One region of the Paenibacillus sabinae T27 genome, then DNA from elsewhere that is predicted to be linked to it. Evidence: riboswitches for the same ligand, from Rfam matches in the RefSeq annotation. Region 1 holds a riboswitch; the other holds the start of a gene.

The links. Region 1 has a riboswitch for cyclic di-GMP ahead of PSAB_RS12975 (thiamine pyrophosphate-binding protein). Riboswitches for the same ligand answer to the same signal wherever they lie in the genome.
Region 2: linked by a shared signal. The riboswitch ahead of PSAB_RS24880 (anti-repressor SinI family protein) and the one ahead of PSAB_RS12975 (thiamine pyrophosphate-binding protein) in region 1 are both predicted to bind cyclic di-GMP.

Annotation. Positions count from the first base shown of each region.
Region 1 covers NZ_CP004078.1:2,832,395-2,838,498, reverse strand. The annotation lists gene PSAB_RS12990 (3-oxoacyl-[acyl-carrier-protein] synthase III C-terminal domain-containing protein) at 422-1,414, opposite strand; gene PSAB_RS12985 (hypothetical protein) at 1,608-1,949, opposite strand; gene PSAB_RS12980 (carboxymuconolactone decarboxylase family protein) at 2,164-2,532, opposite strand; gene PSAB_RS12975 (thiamine pyrophosphate-binding protein) at 2,558-4,201, opposite strand; cyclic di-GMP riboswitch class I at 4,359-4,455, opposite strand; gene PSAB_RS12970 (Dabb family protein) at 4,783-5,085, shown strand; gene PSAB_RS26460 (hypothetical protein) at 5,222-5,596, shown strand; gene PSAB_RS12965 (protein adenylyltransferase SelO) at 5,737-6,104, shown strand, end outside.
Region 2 covers NZ_CP004078.1:337,387-343,490, forward strand. The annotation lists partial or broken gene odhB (2-oxoglutarate dehydrogenase complex dihydrolipoyllysine-residue succinyltransferase) at 1-219, opposite strand, end outside; gene PSAB_RS01585 (2-oxoglutarate dehydrogenase E1 component) at 252-3,137, opposite strand; cyclic di-GMP riboswitch class I at 3,695-3,784, shown strand; gene PSAB_RS24880 (anti-repressor SinI family protein) at 3,811-3,963, shown strand; gene PSAB_RS01590 (helix-turn-helix domain-containing protein) at 4,101-4,445, opposite strand; gene PSAB_RS01595 (aldo/keto reductase) at 4,613-5,590, opposite strand; gene PSAB_RS01600 (PadR family transcriptional regulator) at 5,682-6,104, opposite strand, start outside.

The DNA of each region.
Region 1 (6,104 bases):
AAAAAGGGCCGACTGACAGAACCCGCATTCATGCGGATTTCGTTAATCGGCCCCGTTGCCATTGCAGCCACATCATTGTGACTGACTTTCATTTTAAGTAGTGGCAGTTCATCAAGCCATCCGTTCACAACGTTGTGCGGGTGGACTCGTTCTGCTCCGAGCGACGCTTGTTTGAGTCGCCAATAAATCTTCTAAAGCCAATATAATTAGCTTTTGAAGTAATGTCAATAATAATAACATAAAAATTTAAAATAATTAATTTTAATGCGGTTTTTTGTGTTATTGAGCTTGAAGTGTTACTTAATTTGACATTGCTAGTTCTCTATTTGTGGAAAAAATGGGATAAATAATCATAAAAAAACGGCCCGTATGCGATATTTGCATACGGGCCGTTCTCGTGCCGTTTAATTGATGGTGTAACTTAATATTCCATCACAAAAGCTACGTTTTGCCATCCGGCGCCGACCGTCCAGAACAGAAGCTTGTCTCCGCGTTCAAGCAAGCCCGTGGTTACAGCCCGGTGCAGGGCAATAAAAGGGCTGCTTGTCGAGGTATAGCCAAATTCATCGCCGATGTAGACGGCTGCATCGGAGTCGATACCGGTTTTGCCCGATACCGCCTTAATGTTGGGAAGCGACAGCTGCGAGAAGCAGGCCACCTTTATCGACTCAGGTGCGATTTCATTGTTGCTTAGCAAGGTGTTGATGGACTCCGAAGCGGCGTCCACGCAGATCGAGTCGTCAAAGGGAATGAATTTAACATTGAACTCTCCGGCGCCCACGCCGGTGCGTCCCACATTCGACAGACCTTCAGCTGGGAACATGGAGTTGCCGTAGACACAAGTATCGGTCTGGTAGATGGAATCAATGAAGCCAACCGAATTCTCATCACGCTCCAGAATGACTGCTGCAGCCGCGTCACCAAAGTTGGCATAGTAGACCGGATCGTTCTTGTCGGCATGCGGCGCAACATGGTCAGAGCCGATGACCAGAGCACGGCGGATTCTCGGATTGGCCATCATCTGACGGCTGACCTGTTCGAAGGCAGCTGTCATTCCGGCGCAGTTCGCATTGCTGTCGATGCAGATCGTATGGGAGGCTCCGTTAATCAGCCGGTGAATCATTAATGAGTTGGTAGGAAAGATATATTCAGGAGTCTGACTCGCGTAAGCGATAAGGTCGATATCCGCACCGGTAAGACCGGTCTTCTCCAGAACATTACTCGCCGCTTCAAAAGCCATCGTCAGGGAGTTCTCTTCCTCATTGTCAATGCTGTAACGGTTTTCACGGCCGAGAGCTGCGAGAAGTCCACGAATATCAATGCCTTTTTCGTCAAAATGCTGAATGAAAAAGTCATTGCCAATCCTTTTGTTTGGATGATAGATATCGATGTCCTTAATACGAATCCCAGCCATATGAGTCCTCCTAAAAGTTTTGTGAGCGGCACATCAAGGTTCAACTTCGTACAAAACTCGCTTCGAAAGCATCCGCCAAGTTTTGTGAGCGGTACATCAAGGTTCAACTCCGTACAAAACTCCCTACGAAAGCATCCGCTAAGTTTTGTGAGCGGCACATTAGAACCCTTCAGCTATGGAAGATCAGCCGGTCTTACAGGCTGATGATATCCAGGTTTTCAAGTCCCGCTTTGCGGCCCAGTCGAGCCAACTGCATTTTGAGAACAGGGTTACTCTCAAGCGTAAGCTTCACTTTATCGAAGCCGTCTTTCTTGAACATCAAGAAGCAGCCTTCAAGAAGCGGTACGACATCAGGAGCGGTTACATTCAGCTTTCTGCAATCAATATCCAGCAGATATTCAGAAGGAGTAATAGGATTAATCGTTTCTTGATAGGCCTGGATCGATTTCAGACCGTCTTCTTCGGTGAAGGTACCCTCCAGTTCGATATTAACGATTTTTTTGGCGGAATCCGTCTTCAAAATAAATTTTCCCATGTGTTCATCTCTCCCAGAGTTTATTAGTTCAGCGTCTCGCTTTGGCTGCGTATTACACAGCCGGTTACTTGAGAATATCCTTCATAACTATTTCTTAACGTCAAGATTCGACATTATCACCTTAGCATTGGGATATTTTAACTTGATTATAAACATAAATTTCTCATTTATGCAATAAAAAGTCGAATTGTGTAACATTTTGACGGAGAGATAGTTATTGGATTTCCTCTAGTGTTGCGAGGAGCACATTAAATGCGGTAATCACTCTCGGAGCACCGACACAGGGAACCAGATGCAATAAAATGCCCTTGATCTGATCGACGGTCATGCCAACGCTGAGCGCCATCACATAATGAACGCCGAGCTGATCGAACTGTCCCATCGAAATTAAAGCGGAAATCACGACGATCTCTTTCCAATCTGCTGCAATGGTTGTCCGCTGAAAAACGTCCCCATATGCATTGCCCATGATATATTCAGCCAGTTCAGGAAAATGCTCTTTGATCGGAGCGAGCGCTTTGGCTCCATAGTCGCCGGAAAGGTTGGAGAAATGCTTAAGACCGCTGTTGATGTTGTCTATCATGAGAAGCCTCCTAGACGTTAGTAATCTAATTCAAATTCAATACACGGTGTGCGGTAGGGGGCACCTCATCGCGATCGGTCAATAGTTCGATGACAGCCACGCGGTTTAGAGCTATTGCTTCGCTAATAGCCGCTGCAAATTGTTCCTGGGTCTCGCACCGGAATCCGGTCGCTCCAAGCGATTCGGCAAATTTCACGGCATCCATTGGGACTTCAAAGAGCGTTCCGTCGATTCTGCCCGTAGTTTTTTCCATTCCTTTTAAAGCCATGTCCAGCTGCATGTTGTTCACTACGATGAAAATCACCGGGATATTTTTGCAAACAGCGGTATTTATTTCAGTTCCGAGCATCATAAAGCAGCCGTCGCCGGTAATGCAAAATATTGTTTCTTCCGGGGAGGCCACCTTGGCTCCGATCGCCATGCCGATTGCGTTGCCCATGCAGGCAAAGTAGGCGTCGAAGACAAAGCTTCCCGGCTTCTTCACGTTGTACCATTTCACGGCGTTGAAGCCGTGGCTGCCGTCATCCACAAAAACCGTATTGTTAGACGGTATCAGGTCGCTCATGGTGCTCATTACCGATGCAAGGGAAAGTTTAGACAGGACGGGCAGCTCTTCCTTATAATGAGCGGCGGTCTCCGTATCCCGTTCCGTTATCGCAGAGGAGTCGACACTCTGTAAAATCAGTGATAGATTATCGCGCACATCACCGCCGACCGCAATCGTATGGGAGTTCAGGATTTTGCCTACAAAGGTAGGGTCGATATCGAACTGAATCAGCGTCTCCGGATGGTTCTCGGCTTTCAGATTGCAGATGGTCATATCACTCAGGCGGGAACCCAGCACGATATACAAATCGCTATGATTCATCAAGTCATCGCCATGTTTGCAGCCGCCGACACCGACCGGACCGTGGTACAGCGGATGATCCCAGACGATGGCGCCTTTGCCGCCGGGAGTGGTAACGACAGGAATATTGAAGGTTTCCGCCAATTGAACCAATTCCTCATGTGCGCCAGAGCGGTTCACGCCCTTGCCGGCAATAATAAGAGGCTTCTTGGAATGGTTAATGGCATTAATTACCCGGTTGACCTTAGCGTAATCCACAAGCGTTTCCCGTTCAGGATAAACGATTCGGCATTCTTCCAGCAGCTCTGTCTGCACATCGAAAGGGATGCATAGATGAACAGGTCCGCGTTTGCCGCTCAGTGCAACAGAAATAGCATGGTTAAAAATGGTGCTGAAATGATCGCCGCGTTCGACCAGCTTGCTGAAGAGCGTTGCGGGTCTGAACATTTCCGCCAAATCGGCGAGATATGAGGAAGAATCCTGGCACTGGGGAATACCCAGCTCTTTAATGGATTGATGCCCTGTAATGAAGAGCACAGGGAGGTTGTTGGCTTTGGCGTGGGCCGCTGCGGTAATGAGGTTGGTTCCCCCCGGTCCGGATGTGCCGAAAGCCACGGCGAGATTTCCCGTTTTGAGGGCATAGCCGGAAGCTTCGAATCCGGAACTGGATTCATGTCGTCCGGGAATAAATTCAATACCGTAATCGACCATCTTGAGAACGATCGGGCAAATGGATTTGCCGATGATGCCAAAAGAATGCTTAACTCCGAGGTTGCGTAATGCCTCCGCCATATAATCTGCGACTGTCTTCAAAAGATCCACCCCACAATTTAAATATTGTTTGTAATGTTATCTTTCCTTAGAAGTGAAACTGGTAGATCAGAATTACTAGAAAATAGAAAACCTGTACTCAGGACTGAGCACAGGTCGGTTGACAAATAACCACATAGGACGCTGGTTGTATACCGCATCCCGGTTCCTCGGCAACCTGGCTGTCATGGTCTCATGAAATAAATGAGACTGTAGATCCATGGCTTTGCGTCATTCCCTTTCGGAGAATTTTGCCCATATAGAGTTTGTTTTGTTGAATAATACAACGAGTATACACCTTTTACAATATATTCCCAACTTAGCTTTTGTCAATATATTTTATAGAAAACCGCTCGAAATTTGACGGTTTTCGCGATGAACAAAATGGAGTAATCAACTGTTGAGTGAGATATTCTGGTACGGGCAAAAAGACTCATACAAGTTCCATACAAGTTTCTTAAAAGCATTTTTACGTACGGGTAATGGGTGAAGATGAATCATGGAGTTAGAAATAGGCCTATTGTAGGATTTCTGATATGATTAAACTGCTTATGATTCATTAGGGGATAACCATAATATAGGGGGATTGCATAATGTACGAACATCTAGTCGTCTTTAAATTCAATGATGGCCTTACACCCGCCAAGCAGCAGGAGCTGCTCGATCAATTGCTCGCGCTGCGGGACCGCATCCCGGGGATAACCGATTTAAGCGCAGGCGTCAATGTGACAGAGGAAACGGACAATATTCATGGATACACTCTTGGTCTGCGGGTCACATTCAAAGATCTGGAGTCGCTGCGTTCCTATGGACCGCATCCTATTCATCAGGAGTTTGTGAAGTCGCTGGATGGGCTATTGGAAAATGTGGTTGTCGTCGATTACCCCAAGATTTAAGTCTTTCAATAACGCCGGGCATTGGCTAAAGCACAGGGAACCGGAAATAACAAACGAATGGACTGCTCTATTTGCCTTATACGTTTCTATGAACTTGCTAATATACTGTATCAACCTTTGAAAAGGAGTGATACAGTTGGCTAATAGTGATGTACGTCTTGCGCTTTGGTCAGGTAATAATTTTTCTGTTCGCCGGATTCTCTTCAGACGCGGAGGAGTTGCAGTTCGTGATCTTGGAGCGTTTCGGTTCGACAATGTTCTCTCGAGCTTCCGGCTTAGAAATGTAGTGGAGAGATCTCAAGTCACTCTCGTGCTGTTCTCGCAAATAAACTTTCAAGGGTCGTTCCGTGTATTCCGCGGAAGCCAAAGCGTGGCGAACCTGGGAAATTTCAACTTTAACAATGTCACATCTTCCCTGGTCGTAGTGGGACGAAATCTTACAAACGCCGAAATTGCTTTGATTCAAAGCACAGGCAGACCGCCTCGTGACATCCTCATCATCAGACAATAATCAGGCAATGACGGAAAAAGGGTGCTTCGTGCACCCTTTTTTCGTGTGATAATATATGGCACGGCAGCAAACAATAAACGAGCTGTTACGTGCTGGTTGTGAACGAAAATAGAAAATATCCAAAAAATGATGGTGATAACATGACTGAGAGAGCAGGAATCCCGGAAGCGGGATGGAATTTCGACAATAGTTATGCCCGCTTGCCGAAATCTTTTTTTTCCAGACAAGACCTGAATCCCGTAAATTCGCCGAAGCTGATCGTTCTGAATCGTCCGCTGGCTGCCTCGCTCGGGCTAAACGCTGAGGCGCTCCAAAGCAGCGATGGCGCAGCGGTGTTTGCCGGCAGCCGGATTCCCGAAGGCGCCGAACCGCTGGCACAAGCTTATGCAGGCCATCAATTCGGGCATTTTACCATGCTGGGAGACGGACGGGCCCTGCTGCTCGGGGAACAGATCACCCCCGGCGGCGAGCGGTTTGATATCCAGCTCAAAGGTTCGGGCCGAACGCC
Region 2 (6,104 bases), 2.5 Mb from region 1:
GCCGATCACTTCGCCGACGGCGACGTTCTCTCCGGCTCCCCGCAGAATCGCGGAAATGACGCCGCTCTCCTCGGCGCTGATTTCCAAATTGACTTTATCCGTTTCCAGCTCGGCCAGTACGTCTCCCTGGCCAACGGAATCTCCTTCTTTTACATGCCACTTAAAAATCGTGCCTTCGGTAATGGATTCGCCCAAATCGGGCACTTTAATTTCGGACACAGGCCGCTACCTCCCCAAAGTGTGGATTTCTGCTATCGTGACACCGTCCCCGAAGGAGACGGCACAGCCGCTTTTGCTTGCGAGTTCAAATTCAGGGCCTCCGTGACGATTCTGCGCTGCTCGAAGCTGTGGACATCCGCGTATCCGCTCGCCGGACTGGAGCGTTCCGGACGGCCGATATACCGGATGCCGGCCTGGGCCGGCGCAATGGCGCGCAGCCGGGGCTCCGCGTAGCTCCAGGCGCCCATATTCTTCGGCTCTTCCTGCACCCAGACGATTTCCTGAAGGGAGCCGAAGGAGGCCAGATGGGCGGCAAGCTCGCGCTCGGGGAACGGATACAGCTGTTCCAGACGCAGGACATGCAGCCAGGACCAGTCTCTGCCCTGGGCCGCTTCCAGCTCGGCCTCCAGATCGATGGCGATTTTGCCGCTGCAGACCACGAGCCGTTTGACTTCGCCCGGCTTTTGTCCAAGCAGCGGTTCGGGGAACACGGCTTCGAACCGCCCGGACGCCAGCTCCATGCCGGAGGAAGCGCTGCGCGGATTGCGGATCAGGCTCTTCGGCGTCATAATGACGAGCGGTCTGGCGTCCGCCTTGCCGCACATCGAAGCCTGACGGCGGAGCAAGTGGAAGTATTGCGCCGCAGTGGTCAGGTTGGCAACCGTCCAGTTCTCCTCGGCCGACAGCTGCAAATAGCGCTCGATTCTGCCGCTGGAATGCTCCGGCCCCTGGCCCTCATAGCCGTGGGGCAGCAGAATGGTCAAATTGCTGCGCTGCGTCCATTTGGCCCGTCCGGCGGAGATGAACTGGTCGATAATGACCTGCGCGGCATTGGCGAAGTCGCCGTACTGCGCTTCCCACAGCACGAAGGTTTCCGGCGCGAACACATTGTAGCCGTACTCGTAGCCAAGCACCGAAGCCTCCGACAGCGGGCTGTTATAGACCCCGAAGGAAGCGCGGGCGTCCTCAAGCTGGTGAAGCGGGGCGAAGAGCGCTCCGCTGTCGCTGTCGTGAAGCACAAGATGCCGCTGGGAGAAGGTGCCGCGCTGCGCATCCTGGCCGCTCAGCCGGATCGGCGTCCCGTCCTGCAGAATCGTGGCAAAAGCAAGCGTTTCGGCCAGCGCCCAGTCCACCTTCTCCCCATCGTTTAGCAGGTCCTTGCGCCGCTGCAGGATGCGCTGCAGCTTCGGGTACACCTTGAACTGGTCCGGAACGGACAGAAGCTGGCGGTTAATGCTCTGCAGCCGGGTCAGCGGCACAGCGGTTGAGGCAGTCCGGCTTTCCGCGGTCTGAACGGGGACCGACGTCTTGACTTCACCGTTCTTCTGCTTGCCTTCCTTTATCCGCTCGTAGGCCTGCTGGAGCACATGCTCGGTACCGCGGCTCATCGCCGCCACATCTTCAGAAGTTACGAGCTTCTCGCGTTCCAGCCGCTGCGCATAAATCCGGTAAACGGTAGGGTGGTTCTTCACCTTGCCGTATACGATCGGCTGGGTCATTTCCGGGTCATCCATTTCATTATGGCCGTGTCTGCGGTAGCCGACAAGATCGATGAGAAAATCTTTTTTGAACAGACTGCGGTAAGCGCTGGCCAGACGGACGGCGGCGATGCAGGCTTCCGGGTCGTCGGCGTTGACGTGAACGATCGGAATTTCATAACCTTTGGCGAGATCGCTCGCGTAGTGCGTGGAGCGGGAATCTTCGCTCTCCGTTGTAAAACCGATGCGGTTGTTGACGATGACATGAATCGTTCCGCCATTCTGGTACCCCTTAAGCCTGCCGATATTCAGCGTCTCCGCCACAATGCCTTCGCCAGGGAAGGCGGCGTCTCCGTGCATCAGGACGGCCATGGCCTTGTTCGTGTCCAGCACAGGCAGCCCCGGTGTGCTCCGGTCTTCCTGGGCAGCGCGGGTAAAGCCTTCCACCACCGGGTTAACGAACTCAAGATGGCTCGGATTGTTGGCGAGCGTCAGGCGGGCGCGCACGGTCTCGCCTTCGTGCACCGCGCGGTCGGCGCCCAGATGGTATTTGACATCGCCGGTCCAGCCGTAGTTGATGCCCATGGAGCCTTCGGACGGGAACAGCTCCTTGTTCGGAGAGTGGTGGAACTCAGAGAAAATGATTTCGTAAGGTTTGCCCAAAATATGGGCAAGCACATTCAAACGCCCCCGGTGGGCCATGCCCATCAGAATATGCTCCGCACCGTCATGCGCGGCGGCCCGGACGATCTCGTCCAGCATTGGAACCAGCACGTCGGTGCCTTCCAGGCTGAAACGCTTCTGGCCGACGAACGTCTTGTGCAGGAAGGTTTCGAAATGCTCAACCTCGATCAGCCGGTTCAGCAGAGCTTTGCGCTCGGACGGCGTCAGCGGGGCGGGAGAGGTGGCCGATTCGGCCTGGTTGTTCAGCCAGCGGAGCTCGGCTTCGTCGTGGACATGGCCGAATTCATAGGCGATCGTCTTTGTATAGGTTTGGCGCATCCGGTGATAAGCATCCCAGCCTGTCTGCACATCCGGCGGAGCGTTCTCCCAGATGAGCGAGGCCGGCAGGGCGAGCAAATCCTCGCGCGTAAGTTCGTAAGTCTCGGGGTTCAGCCATTTGGCCATGGAATCCTGAACGTGTTCCAGCGGGTCGATATCGGCCGCCAGATGGCCAAAGATGCGAATGTTCGCGATCAGCTTGGATGCTCTCACCGCTTTCCGGAGCCAGTCAGTGTCGCCGGACAGCGAAGGTCCGGGAGCTTTGGCGGCCTCGGATGTCAGCGGAGGAGGGCCGTAGATAGTGAAAAGTTCGCGGTAGCGGGCTTCGACGGAAGACGGATCTTCAGTGAACTGCTCGTATTTTTCCTGGATGTAGCCCAGATTGGGACCATAATACTTGCTCCAAACGGATTCGCTATAGGACTCATTGGCTGACATAACAAACATCCTCCTAACGGATACACTCCAGACGGGCGCCGAAGGGCGGTCTGTACAGGAGCTGCAATGATTACGTTTACATTCTATTATAAAAATAACCGATTATAAAGGTATGGCTTCCATCCTATTGTGCTACTTTCAATATAGGTAATCAATTCAACCTTTCGTCCAATCCGTTCGAAAAAAGGCATGAGTAATCACGGCGGTCTTCCCTTGGCCGACCAGCACCTTATAGACCGCATCGGGAGAGGTGATAAACGCTAATTATCGGGCCTATATGACTAGATAAATAATTTTTTACGTTAAAAAATATGATTAGGGGACTTGAAAAAGGGGTACTTGTAATTTATAGTCCTTATATACTACAGACTACTAAGAAGATACATAATTGAAAGCGATTGCTATATAGGGATTATCATTTCAGCCTGATTTGATCTTCCCTTCCGCGCAAATTATATGGTTTCCACCATTCGACACACTTTCGGCCAAGTCTTTTGTATAATAACCTTTGCAACCTAGTCAACAATGATGATCGTAACCAGATCCTTAAACAAGGGTCCAGTAAAAGGTAAACCTGCTGAAAAGCTGGGGCACAAAGTCTCGGGTCTAAGGTGATCTTTAGAAGCTACGACGGCCGGACTGCCTGGGGACAAAAATCTTAGGAGGAGATTTTTTGGATAAGTCCAACCAGGGGAAAATCGAAGAACTGCAGACGGTAGAGCTTGATATGGAATGGGTATATTTGCTTCTGAAGGCGAAGAAGCAAGGGATTCATGCGGATGAAATTCGTCGGTTCTTCAATGACAGGACGCTGAAGGCTATGTAGTGGAGAGGGGTCTGACAAGATAATCAAATTCATAATGACAGAGGCCATGGCGGCGCGGCGCCATGGCCTCTTTATGTCGGTATAAGAATCTGCAAGCTGCATGTCCGCACCTTCTTAGATTGCCCGCGGACAACGCATTATTGATCCTTTTGTTCAAGCCGCCATTTCTGGTAATCCAGAAACTCCTTGAACTCGCGTTTGCTTACACCTGAGGCCATGGCCTCCTGAACCAGCTTGAACCATTCGGAATCGAGCGGTTCCTCCTGCGAATCGGAAAGTTCTCCGTAGAGAAGAACGTGAACGGGTACGTCCAGAGCTTCGGCAATTTTCTCGATGAATTGGATAGAGGGGTTGGATTGGATGTTGCGTTCAACATTGCTTAAGTAGGATTTGGCCACATCGGCCTTGCCCGCCAGCTCGGATAAGGATAATCCCTTCTCCAGGCGGAGCTGCTGAATGTGCTGCCCTATGTTATCTGGCACGACTAGTTACGCCCCCCTCCTTGCTTTTTTGTACTAGTATAGCAAACGTCCGCAGACATGGCAAAACCGGCATTTTCCAGATTTGCCCGAGAAATCCGGAAGGTGCCGGCAATGCAGCTTATGAGCGGACATATGGCCTTCCCGGCGGCGCTGCGCCGAATGAAGGGTCAGGGCAAGCGTACGCCCCGAGAACTGACATACAGGTCATACCATTCCTTGCGGGTAAGCTCCAGCTTGTCTGCGTCTTTGCAAGCCGCGATGCGCTTTGGGTTTACCGTTCCGATGACAGGCTGAATCGCGGCGGGATGCGTCATCAGCCAGGAGAGAACGACAGCCTCCGGCGTTGTCCCTTTTTCTTCCGCCAGCTTTTGAACCAGGCGAGCGGTGCTGCGGACCGCTTCCGGTTCCTCGTCTCCCAGCGGCCGTCCGCTGTATTTGCCTTGGGCAAGCGGTCCCCAGGCCTGAAGCTGGATATTCTCCAGCCTGCAATGCTCGATCGTCCCTTCGGGCAGGCATTGATCCTTCCAGGCTTCCTGGTTCACGCTCACGACTGAATCGAGCCAGAAGATTTTCTCCAGGCTCATTTCCAGCTGATTGACGATAATCGGCTCATCACTGTAAGCCTGAAGCAGCTTGATCTGTCCCGCACTCATGTTGGAAACGCCGAAATGCCGGACTTTGCCGGACTCCTTCAGCAGGCGGAGCGCTTCGCCCACCTCTTCCGGGTCCATCAGAGGATCAGGCCGGTGCAGCAGCAATATATCGAGGTATTCGGCGCCGAGGCGCGACAGAATGCCGTCTACGCTGCTCAGGATATGGCTCTTGGAGAAATCGAACACATTGGAGCTTTCGCCCGGCTCCGCCAGCTTGATGCCGCACTTCGACTGAAGAATGATGCTTTCGCGCAGCTCCGGGCGTTCTTTAAGAACGGCGCCGAATACCTTCTCCGCTTTGCCGCGAGTATAGATATCGGCATGGTCGAACATATTGATGCCGATCTGGAGCGCAGCTTCGACAGCTTCATGTCCTTCCTTGATGTGCTCTTCGGTAACCGGCTCGCGGTTCCAGCCCCCGCCAAGGCCCATGCAGCCCAGGACCAGCCGGCTTGCGGGGATTCCGCGTTTGTTCAGCGGTAACGTTTTCAATTCGATCCCTCCGACAATGTGATTGATGACAACATGGCTATTGTACAACTTTAATTGCCCAATTTCTAATCCTGGGCGGGTACCCGGCAAGCTATTGTACATTCAGATCGAGCGGTTCCCCGACATCACCGAGCCTCTGCGCCCGTACATCACTGTACAGGCGCTTCAACCATTTCAGTTCGGTCATGCTGTGCTCGTACTTGCCGTACATCAGATGCAGCGCCGCCCGGGAGACGGAAGGAATATGCTCCTCGTAGACCTGATAGGCAAGATTGACCTGGTGCTCGGCCTCCCGGATGCGTTCCTCCAGCAGCTTCGCAATTTTGTCCGGATCGACATGCCGGGAGAAGGCCAGGGCGATATACATCGGGTGAAATATCGCATCGTTCTTGCGGAACTGCTGCAGCAGCAGCTGCTCGAACAGCGATTTGCCCGAATCCGTGATTCTGTATATCGTTTTGTCCGGCCGGTCGATGCTGCGGATAATTTCAACCTGCTCGATTTGTCCGCTCTT